Regions from separate parts of the Romboutsia hominis genome, predicted to be linked through region 3. Evidence: riboswitches for the same ligand, from Rfam matches in the RefSeq annotation. Region 3 holds a riboswitch; each other region holds the start of a gene.

Region 1 (7,461 bases), 990 kb from region 3:
GAATAGAATACATTAAATATGAAGATGCATTAAAACAAGAGCAAGAAGAACAAGAAGCTAAACGTGAGAAAGAGAAGAAACGTGTTCAAGAATTCTTAAGTAAGCCAAGGAGCTATTAAAAGGCTAGGCTAAACAATTTAGCTTTTATAGAAAAATATATAATAATTCATTGTTTATTTATATTCAACAATGATTACTGTAAAAAGATATATTAAATATAAACAAAGCTACTTAACATATGTTAAGTAGCTTTGTTTATATTTAATAGTGTTGAGTTTAATATAATATTTTACCTTAAATACTTTCTATAGTAATATACAATCATAAAAAAAGCACCACATGAAGCATCTATTAAATCCATCATGGTATCTTTTAAACCGCCAGATTGCGTATTCATCTTAAATAAGACATCTAGTAAATATTCACATATTTCACAAATTGCTGATATGCCCATTGCAAAGAAGAAAAGAATCATACATATTAAAAGTTTATTATTTTTACTACTAATATTTTTTAGTATATTAAATCCAATTTTAACAGATATAAATCCAGACCAAAAATGAAGAAAATCATCATAAAATGGGATTATATCGTAAAGTCTATAACATGAACCTAGTAAAAAAGAAGATAATATAAAAATGTTTCCAATTATGTACAATGGGCAGTCAAGTATAGCTAAGTTTTTTAAATAAGCTTTAGTAAGCACAAAAGTAATTATAAGCGAAATTAAGCTAATTACGCTTTTTCCAAATTCTTTGTTAAATAGAAAAAATATTATAGATAAAATATAAATAATGTAAAGTAATATACTAAATTTCTTAATATCTTTATGTTTCATAGCAATTCCTACCTTCCATAATTATTATATTATTATGTGCATACGTATAAATAAAATGTAAGTTTAATTTATATAATTTAATTTAGCTGAAATATAAAAAAATAAATAGAAAAATAAATTATTTTGTTTTAAAACTTACTAATTTGGGTATATATGTATTAGAAATATTAGAAAAATAGTAAAAAATGGTATAATACAAATTAACAATAGGAGTGATGAGCATGAGTTTAGCAAAAAAAATAGAACAAAAGAAAAAAGCTAAAAAAGCAAAAGAAAGAAATAAAAAGATAAAAATAGCTACACTAGGTGTTGCAACAGGTGCTATAACAGGAATACTAGGTGGGGTTTTATTAGCTCCTAAGTCAGGAAAAGAAACTAGAGAAGATATAAAAAATACAGCTAAAGATATAAACACAAATGTAAGTGAAAAGGCTGCCAAAACAAAAGAAAAATTAACTACAAATGTAAATGAATCTAAGAGAAGAATAAAAGAGTATTTAGATAGTAAAAAGAAAGAAAATGAAGACGTAGTAGATACTAATGTTGTAGAATTATTACAAGCTCCACAAGAAGCTAAGGATAAAGAATAATTGCTATGGAGAATAACATTATGTACATAGATTTAAATGTAATATATATAATACTAGCATTATTAGGTATAGGTGCATTAATATTTTTAATAATAACTTTAAAAAATATTAATGAATTTATTAAAAATATCAATACAGTGGTATCAACAAATTCTGATGACATACATACAGTAGTAGGTAAATTACCTAATTTAGTTGATAATATCAGCGATATTAGTGAAAATGTAAAAGACGTTGCGGAAGTTGCAACAGATGTAACAGCAGATATAGTAGTGGCTAAAGAAAATGTAAAATCTAATGTTGAGATATTTACTGAAATATTAAATATATTAAAATCTGTATTTATTAATAAATAGTCATAAAAGTCATAATTAAATCATAATTTAATTATGACTTTTTTATTTGCTAATATATCATAATAAATTAAGATGTATAAAAAATTAATATATATAATTTATAAGTAGATTTATTAGAATAATTAAAAAATAATATTGACAAAATTGTGAAAATTAACTATTATATAAATAATTAAATAATTCTTATCAAGAGTGGCGGAGGGACTGGCCCGACGAAGCCCAGCAACCAGTATTATTATACGGGTGCTAAATCCTGCAGCATAAGCTGAAAGATGAGAGTATAATTTTTGCTGTCAAAGCCTGAGTTATCTCAGGTTTTTTTTATTAAAAAATATCAGGTATATTTAAATAAATTAAAATTATACTCTTTAGAAGTTTTAATATAAAGGGAGGTATATTATGAAAGAAGAAGCAAAAAAAGGTAGTATATTAGGATTATTACCACTGGGTGTATTTTTAATAGTATTTTTAGGTAGCGGGGTAATAACTGGGGATTTTTATAAAATGCCAGCAATAGTAGCATTTATAATCGCAACTATAGTAGGATTTTCTCTTAATAGAAAAGTTAGTTTAGGAGAAAAGATAGAAGTATTTTGTAAAGGAGCAGGTAATATAGATATAATATCTATGATTATGATATTTATACTTGCAGGTTCTTTTTCAAGTGTAGCTAAGGCAATGGGAGGTGTTGACTCAACTGTTAATTTAAGTTTATCAATTCTTCCTCCTAATCTTTTAGTATCAGGGTTATTTGTAATAGGATGTTTTATATCTATATCTATGGGAACATCAATGGGAACAATAGCAGCACTTGGGCCAATAGGCATAGGAATTGCAGCTAAAACAGGAATACCAGCACCATTAGTAATAGGAGCTGTTGTAGGTGGAGCTATGTTTGGAGATAATTTATCTATGATATCAGACACTACAATAGCAGCAACCAAAACTCAAGGATGTGAATTAAAAGATAAATTTAGAGTAAATTTCTTAATAGTTTTACCAGCAGCTATTATAACTGCTATATTATTAGCTACTATAACATCAGGGTATAGTTTAGGTGGTAGCACAAGCTATAGATATGATTTTATAAAAGTTTTACCATATTTAGGCGTTTTAGTAGGGGCTTTATGTGGAGTAAATGTATTTGTTTTACTTAGTTTTGGAGTAGTATTTGCAGGTGCAATAGGATTATTTACAAATTCATTTGGGTTATTTGGATTTATAGAAGCTATATCAGGTGGTATATCAGGAATGTATGAATTATGTCTACTTGTTATAATAATCGGAGGACTTGTAGAACTTATAAAATTAAATGGTGGAATAGACTTTATACTTAATTTTATAAGTAGTAAAATAAAAACTAAAAAAGGTGCAGAGTTTGGTATAGCAGCATTAGTAAGTATAGTAGATTTATGTACAGCAAACAACACTATAGCAATAGTAACAGCAGGGCCACTTGCAAAAGATATAGCTACAAAATTTGATATAGATAATAGAAAAACTGCAAGTATATTAGATATATTCTCATCTTGTTGGCAAGGCATAGTTCCATATGGTGCACAAGTATTAACAGCTGCAGGGATGGTAGGAATATCTCCTGTTGAATTAATTAAATATCTACATTATCCTTGGTTAATGTTAGCTTGTGGAATAATAGCTATAACATTTGGTATTCCAAACTTAAATAAAGTTAATAAAAGGAAAAAAGAAGTAGCTTAATGTAACTATAAAATTTTAGTTTCATATAATATAATAAAAGCAATACTGGAGGAGATTATGGCATTAGGTGACTATGATTTCTTAGTAGGAGTAGTATCGACTTTTATAATAACATCATCCTATGAAATATCAATATATACTATAAATCAAGCTCGATGTATAGTTAAATCATATAAGTATATGAAACATAATAATACTTAAAAAGTGAAGTTTTAAAACTTCACTTTTTTTACGCTTAAGGAAATTATGATATTTCAAAAATTAGTAGATAATTATTACAGTTAAGTAATACCAATCAGTTTAGCGAGTGTAAAAAATAAACTTAATATTTTTACATTCGTACAATAATAGTTAAATTAACTGAAATATCACATAAAGTTTATAATTAGCATAATTATAATAAATATTATTATGAGAAGGTGAAATATTATTTATGAATAGATACTATAGACAGATAGATTACAGCAAATTTGATAAAAATATGGAAGAGTTTGTAAATGAGAATCATATAAAAAGTGATACAGGCTATATTATAATTACATCTACTAAAGATAAACTTACCTATATATTAAAAAAAGTAGATTATAGATTTAAGGTACTGCACGTTTGGAGTAGCACTGTAGGAAAAAGCTCAACTCCTACAATAAAGGGTATATTTAAGTCAGGTATAAAGTATCCTGCTATAGGGGGAGAAAAAAGTTCAGCAAAATATGCAATGAATATAGTAGATGATTACTATTACCACTCAATACTATATGATCCTAAGGGACTTTATGTAATAGATGATAGACTTGGAGTAGCTATAAGTATGGGATGTATAAGATTAGCTACAGAAAATGCTAGATGGATGTATGATAATATACCTATTAATACTACTATAATAATAAAATAGTTATATAAAAATATAAATATCAAATAATAGTTATAAGAAATAAAAAGGAGATAATTTTATGATTAGCTTTGACCCTATTGAATGGATTGGATATTCAGCATCCTTATTTATAGTTATATCATTAACGATGACATCTATAGTAAAGCTTAGAATTATAAATTCTATAGGATGTTTTTTATTTGTAGTTTACGGATTATATGTAAAAGCATATCCTGTTGCCATATCTAATGCGCTTATAATTATTATAAATATATATAATTTATATAATATTTATAAATATAAAGAAAAAAATTAAATTACAAAATATTATTTAATAGCGTAGATATTTTATCTATGCTATTTTTTGTTAAAAGTAAATATTTTCTATATTAATAGATTAGATAAACTAAAATATTAAAAAGGTATAATATTTTAAATAACAATAGTGAGATAAAATATGTTTATTAACTAAGTAAATTGATATATTATATATAATAATAAAAATTATAATTAAAATAGAAAAGAGGACTAAATGTGAATAAAACAATAAGAGAGATTGATAAGGATATAAATAGATGCAAAAACTTAATTGAAGAAAATAACTATTTAGAAATAGTTATAGGATTAGAAGAACTAATAGATAAATATAATTCATGTATAGAAAATATAAAAAAATATGATGGTAGAGTATGGAATTACTCAAAATCTGATTTAGAAAAATTAATGAAAGAATTAGTAGGATACAAAAAAGAATTAAGTATAAGAGAATATAAAAAGGAATTAACTAAATTAGTAGATTCTTCAATAGATTATATTAAAAATCATGATACACTAAATAAAAGTAAAAAAATAAATATTATAGAAGTAATAAGAGATCTTCATAATATAAGCAATGAAGATCTAGGTAAAGAAAAGCTTTGGGAAGAGTTAAGAATATATATAAGGTTAGCAAGTGATGAAGATATAGAAGTAGGGAGTAAGTTGATATCTATTATTAACTATGTATTAGATTTTGACAAAGCTAAAAACTTAGTTCAATAATTACAAATAAATTAAACTAAGATAATATATTAAAATAAATTTATACTTTAGAATTATCTGTATATGATACATTATACAAATCATTTCTACGATGCTTTAATAAAGGTAGTTGATTTCTTATTTTTTCAACATATGAAAAGTCGATATCTGCTATAAAGTAGCCCTCTTTTTCATCTAATCTATTTAATACTTCCCCAAATGGAGAAACTAAAATAGAGTTTCCATAAGATATATAAGAAGAATTATTGTTTCGGGAAGAAGAACATCCTATTGTATAAACTTGATTATCAACAGCTCTAGATTTAAATAGTAGCTCCCAATGAATAGGTCCTGTAGTCATGTTGAATGATGCAGGAACTATTATAGCCTTAGCGCCTTTATCAACCATTATTTTGCATATCTCAAAAAATCTAAAATCATAGCAAATACAAAGACCAATTTTTCCAAATTCAGTATCAAATACTGTAACATCATTTCCAGATGATAATGTATCAGATTCTAAAAATTTTTGGCCAGTATCTATAGAAATATCAAATAGATGTATTTTTCTATGTTTTGCTATCTTATTTCCACATCGATCAAAAACATAAGAAGTATTATATATTTTACTATTATCTTTTTCAGGAATGGATCCAGCTACCAAATATATATTATATTTTTTAGCTATATCAGATAAAATATTATAAAGATTTCCTCCTTCTACCTCACAATAAACAGGAAAATTCTTATTATCATAAGGACAGCAAAACATTTCTGGAAGTATAACTAAATCTATTTTAGATTTATTAATGGCTAAATTTATATATCTCTCTATAGTGGATATATTCTTTAATTTATTAGAATTAACATCTATTTGTATAACTAAAGTTTTTATAAAAATCACCTCAATTTAATTAAATCTAGTATAAGATATTTATATTTTAATAGTAGTTTATCTATACAAACATTGCATTAAAAAAATGAAAATATATGAAATCAACTTATAAAGTAACAAATAAAATAATGGACACATATTATATAAAGAATGAACATTGTCATCAAGGGGGATTTAAAATGGATTGTTTACAAATAAAAGAAGGAAAATCTTTAGTTAGAGTATTTCAGGCCGCTCCACAAATCGGTAAAGTAGACATTTATATTGATGGGGCACTTGTATTTAGCGGATTAGATTTTATGGAATTTACAGAGTATGTAGAGTTAGAAGAAGGAGAACATACAGTAGGTATATACTTATCTGGAACTACTGAAAATCCAGTTATAAATCAAATGCTTGAAGTAGATGAAGGGCAAATGTATACCGTAGCAGTGACAGGGAATATAGGGGATTTATCTTTATTAGTTATAAAAGACTATTCAGAAAAACAACCATCAAGCGAATATTCTACATTTAGAGTTATACATTTATCACCAAATGCACCAGCAGTAGATATACTAGTAAATGGAGAGACATTCTTTGAAGATATCGGATTTAGAGAGGGAACTAGTTATGTAGATGTAAACCCAGGAACGTATAATGTAAAATTAGTAGTAAGTGAAAGTAAAGATGTAGTTTTTCCGTTAAGGGTTAAATTAAATCCAGATAGAATATATACTATATATGCAATTGGTCAATTAGGTAGTTTAGGTGTTATACAATCAGTTGATGGGAATACTTATTTATGTAAAGAAGCTTAATTTATATTAAATACTAAAATATAAGAGAAGCATACCTTTGAACATATTAACAGTTTAATGGTATGCTTAATTTATAATTGATAGAATAAATTTAGTAATAAAAAATATAATAAATAATATCAAAATAAAAATATAATCTACAAAAAATAATAAATAACAATAAATTTTGACATCATATTGTAGTTAATGTAATATATTGAGAGATAATAATATAGATAAAAATTATTATGGAATAATATACAGGGGTGAAGTAAATGAAAATAATGACAGTATTTGGGACTAGGCCTGAAGCCATAAAAATGGCACCTTTAGTTAAAGAGTTGGAGTCTAGAGATAATATAGAGTCTATAGTTTGTGTAACAGCACAACATA
Region 2 (7,461 bases), 1.1 Mb from region 3:
GCTTATATTAATAATTGGATTTTTAGGAATAACTTTTTATACATTAGCAACTTTATCAGATAAAAGTAATATTGCTAACACTTTAATACTTTTAATAGTCTATGGGTTAATACCTATATTAGTAGTAATATGTGCATTTTTATTTATTAAAAATGGAAGAAGTATGATAAAAAAAGAGGGGAAAAAGTTAGCAAATCTTCTTTCGTTAATTATAGGTATATATATATTTATTATGATATTTTTTAGTTACGTATTGATATATCATGGTAATAAATTAAATGTATTTACTTATATGGTTATTATATCAAAAATCGTAATGTCAGTATATTTAGGATTTATGTTTATAAGCTATTTAATTTATTCATATATATACCAAGTGATACCAGTAAGAAACAATATAAATTATATAATAGTTCTTGGTTCTGGATTGATTGGAGATAGAGTACCACCTCTTTTAAAAAGTAGATTAGATAAAGGAATTGATATATATAAAGATCAAAAAGACAGAGGGAATTTACCTAAGATAATTGTATCTGGAGGTCAAGGTCCAGATGAGTTAGTTTCAGAAGCATATGCTATGAAAAAATACTTAATATCACAAGGTATAAATAATGAAGATATTATTGCTGAGGATAAATCCACAACAACGTATGAGAACATGAAGTTTTCTAAGGCAATTATGGATAAATCAGGTAATTATAAATGTATTTTTGTAACTAATAATTATCATGTATTCCGTGCATCAATATTTGCTCGTAAGGTTGGATTAAAGGCAAATGGTGTAGGAGCTCCTACAGCTTTTTATTTTCTCCCAAGCGCGCTGATTCGAGAGTTTATAGCTATATTGTTCATATATAAATGGTTAAATATCATTATTATACTTTTATATTTAGTCTTAGTTATTAATTCATTATTACCAATCAATTTTTAGTTTTAAATAACATCAATAATCTATTTATTGAATAAGTATAAGTATATATAAATAGATGGAGGTACTAGATATGAAGGTAAATTTACCACAATCTGCAATAAATTTATTAAAAGGTATAATAGAAAAAAAATAAAGATAAACCGGGCACAATAAGAATATATTTTGCAGGATTTGGATGTAGCGGAGCAATATTTAATCTAGCATTAGATGAAAAAGAAGAATCCGATGTGGAGTATTTTATAGATGGACTACATTTTGTTATGGATAAGTTAGAGTATGAGAAATATAAAGATGTGACAATTATAGAAACACCTAACGGATTTATAATAAATGTTGATAATATGCCTCAAGGTGCAGGCTGCCATGGATGCACTGGTTGTAGTTAATAGTATCAAATTTATATATTAAATAAGAAAAAAATATATATAATTATAATAAGATACTAAAGATGGTACAGTGATTAAATTGGCATAATAAATTAAAGAGTTTACTGTTAAATATATTAAAATTATATTATATAAATAATAACAGTTTGGGTATTATACTCAGACTTTTATTATGAATTAAATGTAGTTTTGCTATAGATATTTTATATTATTTTATAGATAAGCAACATTTATTAAGATATAATAAAAATAGCATGTATATGAAAAGAGGTATTAAAATGACAGGTTCAGATAGAAGAGATAAGATATTAAATCTACTAAAAAATAAAAATAAAGCTGTGAGTGGATCAAAACTATCAAGTGAACTTAATGTAAGTAGACAAGTTATAGTAGGAGATGTTGCTCTTCTTAGAGCTAGTGGCATCCATATTATATCTACTCCAAGAGGGTATATATTAAATGACAATAAAGAAGACAATTATATAATAAAAACTATAGCTTGTAAGCATGATAAAGAAGATATAGAAGATGAATTAAATACTATAGTTGATGAAGGTGTTATAGTTGAGGATGTAATAGTAGAGCATAGTATATATGGTCAAATTAGTGGCAATCTGCACTTAGAATGTAGAAGAGATGTAAAAGAATTTATAAACAAGTTAAATTCAAAAGAAACTAGCCCTCTATCTCATTTAACAGATGGTGTACATCTTCACACGATAAAGTGCAAAGATGAAAAAACTTACGAACAAGTTGTAAACTCTTTAACTGAAAAAGGGTATTTATATTAATCTATATTGTATATTAAAACTGAGATGAAACTATATAATTTAAATAAAAAGTAAGGGGGAACAAATCGTTCCTCCTTACTTTTTATTTAAATATAAATTAATATCCAATACTTTTTAAATATTGTCTTAGTATATTATTTGAATTATTAAACTTAGCCTTTTCTTCTTCAGTCATATCGATTTCTATAACTTTTTCAGCTCCATTTATACCTATTATAGTTGGGACACCTGTATATACATCTGTTTCTCCATATTCACCTTCAAGTAAAGCTGAAACTGGTAAGATTCTTCTTTCATCACTAAATATTGATTTTATGATTCCAACAACTGCTGAAGCTATACCATAGTAAGTAGTACCTTTTCTATTGTATACTTCCCAACCAGCTTTAGCAGTTTTTTCTACTAAATTATCTAAATCTATTTCTTTTTTTAGTTTTTTGTTTTCTTCAATTAAGGTTAAAAGCGGTTTACCTGCAATGCTAACATTTGACCAAGGAACCATTTGAGAATCTCCATGTTCACCCATAGAATATGCATGTATAGATCTTGTGTCCACTTCATCTAAATATTTAGATAAGAAGTTTTTTAATCTTGATGAATCTATGGTAGTTCCTGTTCCTATTATTCTGTTTTTAGGAAGTCCAGATAACTTCCATATATGATATGAAATTATATCAACTGGATTTGAAGCAACTACAAAGAAACCATCAAATCCTGATTTCATTATTTCCTTAATTACTGAGTTACATATAGAAGCACTAACTTCTAAAGTATCAAGTCTAGATTGACCTTGTTTAGGTGCTGGTCCTGCAGTAAATATAACAATATCAGCATCACTACAATCTGCAAATGTTGCTTGTCTTATTTTAGTTCTTTGAGACATAAATTCTACTCCGTGAGTTAAATCCCAAGCTTCGCCTTTAGCTTTTTCTTCATTTATATCAATCATTAAAAGCTCATCACATACACATTGATTAACTAGTGCAAATCCACAGCTAGACCCAACTAGTCCCGTACCTACTATTGCTATTTTTCTTAATTTTAAACACATAAGTCATCCTCCTAAAGTTGTCTTTTGTAAAGTGTTTTGAAATGAATTTATTTGTATGGCTTAAGAAATAAGATAAGTAACCTATAAATTTTATTAGTTAAGTCTATATTGGTTATAAAATCATTATTATATATTTATTTTATAAAAAATTATAAATTGATGTATTCGGCATTATTATACTGCTGAATCTTTATAAAGTAAAGGATGAATTGATAATAAAAGAATAAAAAATCATTAAATTATATAAAGTTAAAGTAGCTTTTGTATTATATTTTACTTAAAAATTTGATTATAGATTCATATATAGATAGCTAGTATTTAAAATAAAGTTATTATACAATATATAACTAGTAAAAGTGATGTTATATAGTTAGCAATTTTAACATTAAATTTAAAGTAAGATAAGTATTTTATTAACTTTGGTTTTAAGTATTTATTAAATATTGAATATATAAAAATAAGTGAAAATCCACTCAGAGTATATGAAGAAATATTATGTATAAATTGTGGTAAATGAAATATATTAACTGTGATAACAAGCATAAGCAAAGTAAATGTAGTTGAGAGTATGTTAGAGTATTCTTCAGGTTTTAATATATATTCATTAAAAAAATTTTTATCATCAAAATTTATAATTTCACTTACTATCTTGTCTATTGACATAAAATCATAGTCATTGGTATAAACTCCAACATCAACTAAGTAAAGTGTTATTTCTTCATATATATGAATAATTTTTTCTTCAAAAATTTTTCTTATCTTAAATATGTCTTTTTCTAATACATTGTATATTTCGGTTTTTATTATATTCTTAATATCCCTATTAGAATCTAATTTAGTTTTTATATAAAAGCTTCCATCACAAAGTAAAAACTTATCATTTTGATTTCTTATGATTATCCCAATATATTCATTCATAATATCACCACTCATTGAAAATTTATGTAAATTATAGCATATTAGTTGATATTATCAATATTAAAAAATTATAAATATGAATAAATTAATTTTATATATGCAAGCAAGCTTAAATGAATAAACATAAAAAAGTATTTGACAATTATAAATTTAGTCACTAAACTGTAAATATATATGTAAAGACACATGTAATATGAATTAAATATACTAAATTAAAAAATATATTTGGAGGAGAGATATGAGAACTAAAAATATTGTATTATCAGCACTTTTATGTGCAATGGGAATTATTATACCAATGTTTTCACCAATTAAAATAATATTAGAACCGGCATCTTTTACATTAGCTAGTCATATACCAATATTTATAGCTATGTTTATATCATCAAAGACTGCTCTATTTGTAACACTTGGAACTACAATAGGTTTTTTATTTGGTGGTTTCCCATTACCAATTGTAATTAGAGCACTAAGTCATTTATTATTTGTTAGTATTGGGTGTATTTACTTAAACAAAAATAGGGATCTTATAAAGAGTATAAAAAGTTCTTTAGGATATTCATTTGTTATAGGATTAATTCATGCTATTGGAGAAGTTTTAGTAATTATACCTTTTTATTTTTCATCAAACCTTTCGGAAGGATTTTATAATCAAGGTTTTTTAGTATCTGTTATAGGATTAATAGGAGTTGGAACTATAATACATAGTATGTTAGATTTCTCTTTAGCAGTTTATGTATGGAATATTCTACCTAAAGAGGTTAGAAATAAATATGTAGTAAAAACTCAAAACTAGACAAAATTTTATAGAATATAGTAATTTGGAATAATCAATAATTAAGCAAAAATGGTAAGTTATAGTATAAAATATTTTATGAACATATACATATAAATATATATATAAATTAATTTATTAAATTATAATTTCGATAATTATAATATATAATACTTATTAAATAATAAAAATAAGTAGAAAGTCTTTTATTAAGAATGGTGGAGGGACTGGCCCTATGAAGCCTGGCAACAGCTAACTTAGTTAGAATTGTGCTAAATCCTGCAGGAGTTTTCCTGAGAGATAAAAGGCATATTGATTTGTTGCGTTAATAAAAGGCTTCCTAGATAAAAGGGGGCTTTTTTTATGAAAAATTATAACAAGTAAACTTTATGTGTAAGAGGGGGATATAAACCAAATGTTGGGGAGCCTATGGTGTATCCTTTGGTTCAAAGTACAACCTTCAAATATGAAGATCCAGACTTAGTGGCAGATATATTTGATTTAAAAGCAGATGGCCATATGTATAGTAGAATAAGCAATCCAACAGTAGCAAATTTTGAAGAAAAAATAGCATATCTTGAAGGTGGCGTCGGAGCAGTTGCAGTTAGTTCAGGACAATCGGCGGTGCTTTTAGCTATTTTAAATATATGCAAAAGTGGAGACAATATAATATCAGTATCATCACTATATGGTGGAACTTATAATTTATTTAATATAACTCTTAGAAGTTTTGGAATAGAAACAAAATTTGTATCCAATAATGATGATAAAGAATATATACTATCCTTAGTAGATGAAAATACTAAAGCTATATATGGAGAAACTATAGGAAATCCAGGACTAGATATATTAGATTTTAAGAAATTAAGTGAAATAGCTAAAAAGGGGGATATTCCTTTTATAGTTGACAATACAGTAGCAAGCCCGTATTTATGTAATCCTATAAATTTTGGTGCAAATATAGTTATACATTCTACATCAAAATATATAGATGGTCATGCAGTGGCACTTGGAGGAATAGTTATTGATTGTGGTAATTTTAATTGGGATAATGGGAAATATCCATTATTAAGTGATGGAGATGTTAGTTGTCATGATATTAAATATGTTGAAGAATTTAGGAAAAGTGCATATATAACAAAGTTAAGAGCATCACTGCTTAGAGATTTAGGTAGCACAATGAGCCCTTTTAATCCATTTTTAAGTAATCTAGGATTGGAAACACTTCATCTTAGAATGAAAAAACATAGTCAAAATGCTTTAGTATTAGCAAAGTATTTAGAAAATCATGAAAAAGTAAGTTGGGTAAACTATCCATACTTAGAAAGTAGAGAAGATTATAAGAAAGTAAAAACTTACTTAAAAGGTGGAAGTGGAATATTAACATTTGGTATAAAAGGTGGAATAAATGAAGCTAAGACTTTTATAAAATCTTTAAAATTAGTAGATTTAGCAATACATCTTGGATTTAATAAAACATCAGTACTTCATCCAGCTAGCACTACTCATAGCCAACTGTCTAATGAAGATAAGATAAAGTGTGGAGTTAGTTTAGAGATGATTAGAGTATCTGTTGGAATAGAAAATATAGATGACTTAATAAATGACTTTGATATAGCACTTAAGGAAATATAATATGACTGTATATCTTTGTAAAAAAATAAATGGAGCCAAATTTGTAGATAGTTGTATAATAGAAAACAAAATTTATAATAAAAAGTTATATAGAAAATTTAGTTTAGATAAGATCAGCCCTCATTGTAAAACTATAGGTATACTAAATCTTATGCCTAATAAAGTAGAGACAGAGGCTCATTTATTAGAGTTATTTTCAAAAATGAATGAGGATATAAATATAAAGTTTATAAGGCTTAAAACGCACGTATACAAAAATTGTAATAGACTATATTTGATGAAAAATTATTATACCTTTGATGAAGTAAAATATGATTTAGATGGACTTATAGTTATAGGAGCTCCTATTGAAAAAATAGATTTCAAACAGGTTAAATATATAGATGAATTAAATTATATATTTGATTATTCTATTAAAAATCTAAAAAGTATGTTAAGTATATGTTGGGGAGCACAGGCTTGTTTAAATCATATATATGGAATAAATAAAGAGATACTTGATAAGAAGATATTTGGAGTATATAAGCATAATATACTTTGTGATGATGAAATACTTAAAAATATAAATAATGGTTTTATATGTGCTCATTCTAGGCACACTATATTAAATAGGAAAGATTTAAAAAATTGTAAATCTATAAAAATACTATCAACAACAGATGAAGGTATAGAGCATATTATAAAAGGGAAGTACAATGACTATTATATATTTGGACATCATGAGTACGATAAAGAATGCTTGAAAAGAGAGTATATAAGGGATAGAAATAAAAAAATATATATAGATATACCTAAAAATTATTTTATTGAAGATGATATGAACAAAGGAATAAGTGTAGATTGGATGGAACACAGCATTAAGATATACAACAATTGGATTAATATAATTTAATAAGAAATTAAGCAAGCTAGTTAGATAACTAGCTTGTTTAGTTTGGAAAAATAAGTACATAGTAATATTAAAAATCTATATG
Region 3 (7,461 bases):
TGGCAGCAGCTTTAGCTGAAGGAACAACTATAATAGAAAATGCTGCAGAAGAGCCAGAAATAGTAGATTTAGCTAATTTCTTAAATGAAATGGGAGCTAATGTAAAAGGTGCAGGAACTAACACTATAAAGATAAAAGGTGTTAAAGAATTAAAAGGTGCAGAGCATACAATAATACCTGATAGAATAGAAGCAGCTACTTATATGGTTGCAGCAGCTATGACAAAAGGTGATATAACAATAGAAAATGTAATGATGGAACATTTAAAACCAGTTACAGCTAAATTAATAGAAGCTGGATGTGAAATAATAGAAAAAGATAATACAGTTAGAGTTATAGGACCTGAAGTGTTAAAGCCAATAGATATAAAGACTTTACCTCACCCAGGATTCCCAACAGATGTTCAAGCTCAATTCATGGCTATGCTTACAATAGCTAATGGAACTGGGGTAGTTACAGAAACTGTATTTGAAAATAGATTTATGCATGTTGCCGAATTTAATAGAATGGGAGCAAACATAAAAATAGAAGGAAAGAGCGCAATAGTAAATGGAGTAAACCAATTATATGGTGCTAAAGTTAATGCGACAGATTTAAGGGCTGGTGCAGCACTTATATTATGTGGACTTATAGCAGAAGGAGAAACTCAAATAGGAGAAATATATCACGTACAAAGAGGATATGTTGATATAGATAAGAAAATAACTGCTTTAGGTGGAAACATAGAGATAATAGAAGACTAAAAATAAATAGTAATAAATAAATAGGGTTATTCATATATTTTAAGTACAAGTAATTAACTAAGGAGGAAAATATATGAATAACCCTTTAGTATTTTTAGGAAGTATAGTTGGTTTGTCTATAGCAGTTCCTGTATTTTTAAGTGTAGTATCTTACGATGGGATAGAGGCTATACAAAAAGAATCGGCATTAAGCAATCCTAAAAAAAAGATAATCAACTATGAAACAGTTGATAAAGAAGCTCCTTTAATAAATATATACAATCATAAAACTAATAAGACTGAGAAGATGGATATAGAAAAATATTTATGTGGAGTTTTAGCAGGAGAGATGCCTGTAGACTTTAATATTGAAGCTCTTAAAGCACAAGCTGTAGCAGCAAGAACTTATGTAATGTATAAAGAAAATCAAGGAAAATCAAATCAGCATAGCAATGCAGTCGTATGTACTGACTATAATCATTGCCAAGAATATAAGAATTATGAAGAATTAAAAGAAAAGAATGGACAAGATTGGATGGATAAATATTACCCTAAAATACAGCAAGCAGTACGAGATACAAAGGGTCAGATAATAACTTATAAGGGAGAACCTATACTTACACTGTATTTCTCTACATCATCAGGAAAGACAGAAAACTGTGAAGAAGTATTTGCACAAGCATATCCATATTTACAATCTGTCGAAAGCCCTTATGATAAAGAGTACTCTCCTAAATATACTTCTGAGTTAAAGATAAGCAATAAAGATTTTATAAATGCTATAAATAGTAATTATAAAAATGCAGGTTTAAATCCATCTAACCTAGAGAATCAAATAAAAATTTTAAATAGAAGTGATGGTGGATCTGTAGATAAAATAAAAATTGGGAATAAGGAGATTAGAGGAAGAGAAATTAGAGGTATATTTAAATTAAATTCCTCCAATTTTGAATTAAAATTTGGAGAGAATCATATAGATTTTTTAGTAAAAGGATATGGACATGGTGTTGGAATGAGTCAGTGGGGAGCACAAGGTATGGCAGAGGAAGGGTATCGATATTATGAAATACTAAATCATTATTATCAAGAAACAGATATAACAGACTTATATTAATTAGAAGAGCTTTTATCAAGCTCTTTTTTATATTAAGTATAGAAATGTTAATAGTTTGTACAGATAATATAGCAAGAATTTTAAAAGTATAAAAAAGGTATTAAAAAAACGGGAGAAATCTTTGGAAATATGTCAGTTTCATATATATTAATAGATAAAATTCATTTTTAATTAATCCAAAATATGTATAAATTGTATAAAAATATAAATAAAAGATAAGAATACAAATACATAAATATATTTGGAGGTGCTGTATGAAAAAGCTACTAGAAAAAGATGGATTTTATTTGGCATTATTTGTATGCATTAGTTTACTTGCGGTCGGAGGAGTTTGGTTTGTAAAGAATGATGTTAACGACCTAGCAGCAAATAATGAAATAGTAAATGATAAAGAAAATAGTAAAAAAGAAGATGAAGTTCATCTAATAGAAAATGAAAATAAAGAAGCTGTGCCAACTTCTACAGAATCAAAGGAAAACTTAGAAACAGCAAAAAATAAAGAGGTTAAAAAAACATCGAAACTTGAATTTGTAGGAGAAAAAGTAATTAGAGAATATTCAGCAAAGGAACCTAGTTACTCAGAAACATTGAACTTATGGGAAGTGCATAAAGGTTTAGACGTAAGTTGTAAAGAAGGACAAAGTATAAAAAGTTTATTATCAGGAAAAGTAACTAACATTTTTAAAGATGATGCTAATGGTATGTCAGTTGAGGTTGAAAGTGAAGGTAAAACAGTAATATATTCTAATTTAAGTGAAGATATTAAAGTTAAAGACGGACAAGCAGTCAAAGAAGGAGATGTAATAGCTTTAGCAGGAAATACATCTGTAGTTGAGAGTGCAGAGGGACCACATATTCATATAGAAGCCTTCAAAGGAAAAGAATCAATAGATCCAATGAGTTTAATAAAATAAAATATAACAGACTTAATCAAATTTGGTTAAGTCTGTTATATTTCTTTTCTTTCTCACATATATATGATTAAGGCTAGTATGTGAGGAGGGAAAGCTTTGAGATCTCATATAGAGGAACGAGCAATCGTTGTGGCTAAATATATACTAGAGAAAAATACAACTGTTCGTCAAACAGCGAAGACATTTGGAGTTAGTAAAAGTACAATACATAAAGATGTAACAGAACGTTTAGAAGAAATAAACCCGTCTCTAGCTAAAGAAGTTAAGATGGTTTTAGAAAAAAATAAATCTGAAAGACACATAAGAGGAGGAATGGCTACAAAGCTTAAATATGAAAAGAGCTCCAAAAAAAATGTAGGTTAAGCCTACATTTTTTTTATTATTCTTGACTAAAGTAGTATTTTTGTATATTTTGTATTATAGGAGTGTTTTAGACAATGAGTCGTTTAGATATAAAATATGCAAAAAGGAGTTGAGAACATGTCTAGAGCGGACATAGGGATAGACTTAGGTACTGCTAATGTTCTTGTATACGTTAGCGGAAAAGGGATTGTATTAGAAGAGCCTTCTGTTGTAGCAATCGATAAAAGAACTAAATCTGTCTTAGCGGTAGGAGAAGAAGCTAGAAGAATGATAGGAAGGACACCTGGTAATATAGTAGCTATAAGACCACTAAGAGATGGTGTAATTTCTGATTATGATGTAACTGAAAAAATGTTAACTTATTTTATAGATAAAGCTGTAGATAAAAAAGGTTTTGGTAGATTTTTTATGCCAAGAATAATGGTATGTGTTCCTACAGGGGTCACAGATGTTGAAAAAAGAGCTGTAGAAGAAGCTACAAGACAATCTGGAGCGAGAGATGTATATATAATAGAAGAACCAATAGCAGCGGCTATAGGAGCAGGAGTAGATATAGCTAAACCTAATGGAAGCATGGTTATAGACATTGGTGGAGGAACAGCAGATATTGCGGTGACATCTCTAGGAGGAGCTGTAGTTAGTGAATCCATAAAAATGGGTGGAGATAGATTTGATGAAGTTATAGTAAGATATATCAGAAAACAATATAACCTTCTTATAGGAGAAAGAACTGCAGAAAAAATCAAAATAGAAGTAGGTTGTGCATATAAAAGAGAAGATGAAAAGAGCATTAAAATAAGTGGACGTAATTTAATTACAGGATTACCAGAATCCATAGTTATAAATTCAACTGAGATGCTAGAAGCTCTTAATGAATGCTCAGAGCAGATAGTTGCATCAACGCTTTCTGTCCTAGAGAAAACACCACCAGAATTAGCAGCAGATATAAGTGATACTGGAATAATAATGACTGGTGGAGGTTCATTGTTATATGGACTAGACAAAAGAATAGAAGATAGAACAGGAATTAAAGTTGTAGTGGCTGATGAACCTTTATCTTGTGTTGCAAAAGGTACAGGAATTGCTTTAAGTTCTTTAGATTTACTTGAAACAGGAGGTACCTTCAAAAGGAGATAATTAGGAGGGTACTTAAATGTTAAATATAGACCAAATAAAAGAATTAATACCACATAGATATCCATTTTTATTAGTAGATAGGATAATAGAATTAGAAGAGGGAAAAAGAGCTAAAGGTATAAAAAATGTAAGTGTAAATGAACCATTTTTCCAAGGTCATTTCCCAGAATACCCGATAATGCCAGGAGTACTTATAATAGAAGCTATGGCTCAAGTAGGGTGTGTAGCTATGATGTCAGTAGATGAGAATAGAGGAAAATTAGGTGTATTTGCAGGTATAGATAAAGTTAGATTTAAAAAAGAAGTAAGACCTGGGGATACATTAACTATGGAAGTTGAAATGACATCTATAAGAAGAAATATTGGAAAAGCTTTGGCAAAAGCTTTTGTTAATGAAGAATTAGTATGTAGTGGAGAGTTAATGTTTGCTCTTGTAGAAAAATAAAAATAAGGCTATTTCCTTTAAGGAAATAGCCTTATTTTTATTTTTCTAAGATTGATATATGATGTAAGTAAATTATTAGATAAAACAATCAAGTAAAATTGTTTTGAAATATGTTATATGTCAAAATTTGTATGCAGAACATTAAAAATAATAAAAAGCAGATAAATAGCCTAACCTATAAAAATTTAATCTAAAGAACAGGCTATATTAAATATTGATTTGTCATGTAGAAAGAAGTAAAGATAAAGATATAAGTTCGGCAAGTTCTAATATAAAACTAAGTCGAACGTTATTAAAAGAAAATCTATTATTTTCATCTATCTTATCTACAATACCTACAATAGAATAGTTTCCTATTTGAGGTAATTTTTTACCTACCCCCTTGCCAGGAAGAATAGGGCCTTCTCTGACTTGGATATTTCCTATATTATTTTTTGCACCCAGACATGCATCAATAGCTAGAAAATTTCCGTTAGGATGAGCCTTTTTTATATGTTCGATAGACTCATATATATTTAAAGCATGAATAGGATTATCTAAGGTTCCGTAGACAGGGAAATTAAAGTCGCTATTTTTAAGCATAGTGCCAACTAAAGGGCCAAGAGCATCACCTATAGCCCGATCTGTTCCTATACAGACCACAACTGTATTATCATTTATTATGTCTCTAAGTACAGAACAAAGGATTTCAACAACATTTTCTTTATTATAATTGACCTTGGCCAGATACATAGGAACACCCCCTTCACAAGAATATATGAAATATAGGATAAAAAAAGACCTATATAGATTTATAAGATATAATATGAAAAAATTATTAAATAGGATACAAGATAGTTTGAATAGACAAGCAAAAAATTATTGCATAAAAGATTGACAGTATATAAAAAAGGTAGTAACATATAAGTTAGTGATACAAAATAATAACTTAATAAATTCTTGATTACCTTATCAAGAGCGGCGGAGGGACAGGCCCTGTGAAGCCCAGCAACCACCCATTAGGGAAAAGGTGCTAAATCCTACAAGACTTTATAGTTTTGAGAGATGAGGTTAGTTAATTAGCATATACGAAATAATTAACCTCTTCTTAATAAGAAGAGGTTTTTTTATTAGATAAATAATTACTAAACTCCTAGCTCTTAAGATTTAATTAGGTTGTATTTTAGTGAAAATCATTATAAATGATTAGAAATCAAATCTAAATAAAATGAATTATATTAAGGAGGAGATACAAATGGCAAGACATTTATTTACGTCGGAATCAGTAACTGAAGGGCATCCAGATAAAATCTGTGACCAAATATCAGATTCTATACTAGATGCATTATTAGAGAAAGATCCACATGCAAGGGTAGCTTGTGAAACAACAACTACAACAGGATTAGTATTAGTAGCAGGAGAAATAAGTACTAATACATATGTAGACATTCCTAAATTAGTAAGAGAAACAGTAAGAGAAATAGGGTATGACAGAGCTAAATATGGATTTGACTGTGATACTTGTGCAGTAATAACTGCAATAGATGAACAATCAGGCGATATAGCTATGGGTGTTGATGAAGCCTTAGAAAATAGAGAAGGTGAAAATGCTGAAGATGAAATAGAAAAGGTTGGAGCAGGAGACCAAGGTATAATGTTTGGTTTCGCTTGTAATGAAACAGAAGAGTTAATGCCACTTCCAATATCTTTAGCTCATAAGCTATCTAGAAGATTAACAGAAGTTAGAAAAAATAAAACTTTAGAGTACTTAAGACCGGATGGAAAGACTCAAGTTACAATAGAATACGATGGAAATACTCCTGTTAGAGTTCATACTATACTTATATCAACTCAACATGGAGAAGAAGTTACTAACGAAACAATAAGAAAAGATTTAATAGAGCATGTTATTAAAGCTGTTATACCAGCAGATTTAATGGATGAAGAAACTATAATATACATCAACCCAACAGGAAGATTCGTTATAGGAGGACCACAAGGAGATACAGGTCTTACAGGAAGAAAAATAATAATAGATACTTACGGAGGATACTCAAGACATGGTGGAGGAGCATTCTCAGGAAAAGATCCAACAAAGGTTGATAGATCAGCAGCTTATGCAGCAAGATATGTAGCTAAAAATATAGTAGCAGCAGGACTAGCAGATAAATGTGAAATAGAGTTAGCTTATGCAATAGGTGTTGCTAGACCATTATCAGTATTTATAGATACTTTTGGAACTGGAAAAGTTGAAGAATCTAAATTAGTAGAATTAGTAAATAAACACTTCGATTTAAGACCAGGAGCAATAATAAGAGACTTAGACTTAAGAAGACCTATATACAAGCAAGTAGCAGCTTATGGTCATTTTGGTAGAACAGATATAGATTTACCATGGGAAAGAACTGATAAAGCAGAGCTATTAAGAAAAGAAGCATTAGGACAATAATTTAAAATAACTATAGATAATTCACCCCATTTAAAGGGGTGAATTTTTTTGGTATAAAAGGTATAATAAATACAACTTAAGTGAACGATAGAAATATTATGGGTTGTAGGAGATGAATATGGAAAGATTAGAAGGAATGATAAGTGATATAGTATTTAAAAATGAGGATAATGGGTACACTATAGCCCACTTGGCTAACTCAGATAATGAAGTAGTCATAGTTGGTTGTATGCCTACTTTATCGGTGGGGGAAAGCATAGAAGTTGAAGGAAAATGGACAAATCATAAAACTTATGGAACTCAGTTTGAAGTAAATAAATTTATGCCAGTAACACCAA

Evidence for each region. A riboswitch is a leader RNA that binds a small molecule or an ion and turns the genes downstream of it on or off. The one in region 3 is predicted to bind S-adenosylmethionine.
Region 1: linked by a shared signal. The riboswitch ahead of FRIFI_RS08710 (Na+/H+ antiporter NhaC family protein) and the one ahead of metK (methionine adenosyltransferase) in region 3 are both predicted to bind S-adenosylmethionine.
Region 2: linked by a shared signal. The riboswitch ahead of FRIFI_RS07950 (O-acetylhomoserine aminocarboxypropyltransferase/cysteine synthase family protein) and the one ahead of metK (methionine adenosyltransferase) in region 3 are both predicted to bind S-adenosylmethionine.

The regions. Positions count from the first base shown of each region.
Region 1 covers NZ_LN650648.1:1,797,131-1,804,591, reverse strand. The annotation lists gene FRIFI_RS08730 (deoxycytidylate deaminase) at 1-119, shown strand, start outside; gene FRIFI_RS08725 (DUF2238 domain-containing protein) at 290-838, opposite strand; gene FRIFI_RS08720 (YtxH domain-containing protein) at 1,060-1,428, shown strand; gene FRIFI_RS08715 (hypothetical protein) at 1,449-1,784, shown strand; SAM riboswitch class I at 1,965-2,063, shown strand; gene FRIFI_RS08710 (Na+/H+ antiporter NhaC family protein) at 2,184-3,503, shown strand; gene FRIFI_RS08705 (hypothetical protein) at 3,561-3,704, shown strand; gene FRIFI_RS08700 (L,D-transpeptidase family protein) at 3,937-4,395, shown strand; gene FRIFI_RS08695 (YgjV family protein) at 4,454-4,690, shown strand; gene FRIFI_RS08690 (hypothetical protein) at 4,909-5,415, shown strand; gene FRIFI_RS08685 (carbon-nitrogen hydrolase family protein) at 5,456-6,298, opposite strand; gene FRIFI_RS08680 (DUF4397 domain-containing protein) at 6,469-7,089, shown strand; gene wecB (non-hydrolyzing UDP-N-acetylglucosamine 2-epimerase) at 7,344-7,461, shown strand, end outside.
Region 2 covers NZ_LN650648.1:1,646,720-1,654,180, reverse strand. The annotation lists gene FRIFI_RS07980 (YdcF family protein) at 1-931, shown strand, start outside; gene FRIFI_RS15165 (hypothetical protein) at 1,159-1,317, shown strand; gene FRIFI_RS07970 (transcription repressor NadR) at 1,578-2,108, shown strand; gene FRIFI_RS07965 (L-lactate dehydrogenase) at 2,206-3,159, opposite strand; gene FRIFI_RS07960 (hypothetical protein) at 3,478-4,077, opposite strand; gene FRIFI_RS07955 (hypothetical protein) at 4,316-4,873, shown strand; SAM riboswitch class I at 5,056-5,159, shown strand; partial or broken gene FRIFI_RS07950 (O-acetylhomoserine aminocarboxypropyltransferase/cysteine synthase family protein) at 5,249-6,487, shown strand; gene FRIFI_RS07945 (homoserine O-acetyltransferase/O-succinyltransferase family protein) at 6,489-7,379, shown strand.
Region 3 covers NZ_LN650648.1:2,783,216-2,790,676, reverse strand. The annotation lists gene murA (UDP-N-acetylglucosamine 1-carboxyvinyltransferase) at 1-743, shown strand, start outside; gene spoIID (stage II sporulation protein D) at 817-1,836, shown strand; gene FRIFI_RS13440 (M23 family metallopeptidase) at 2,091-2,750, shown strand; gene spoIIID (sporulation transcriptional regulator SpoIIID) at 2,847-3,113, shown strand; gene mreB (rod shape-determining protein) at 3,231-4,250, shown strand; gene fabZ (3-hydroxyacyl-ACP dehydratase FabZ) at 4,267-4,695, shown strand; gene yyaC (spore protease YyaC) at 4,918-5,427, opposite strand; SAM riboswitch class I at 5,641-5,746, shown strand; gene metK (methionine adenosyltransferase) at 5,930-7,123, shown strand; gene recD2 (SF1B family DNA helicase RecD2) at 7,242-7,461, shown strand, end outside.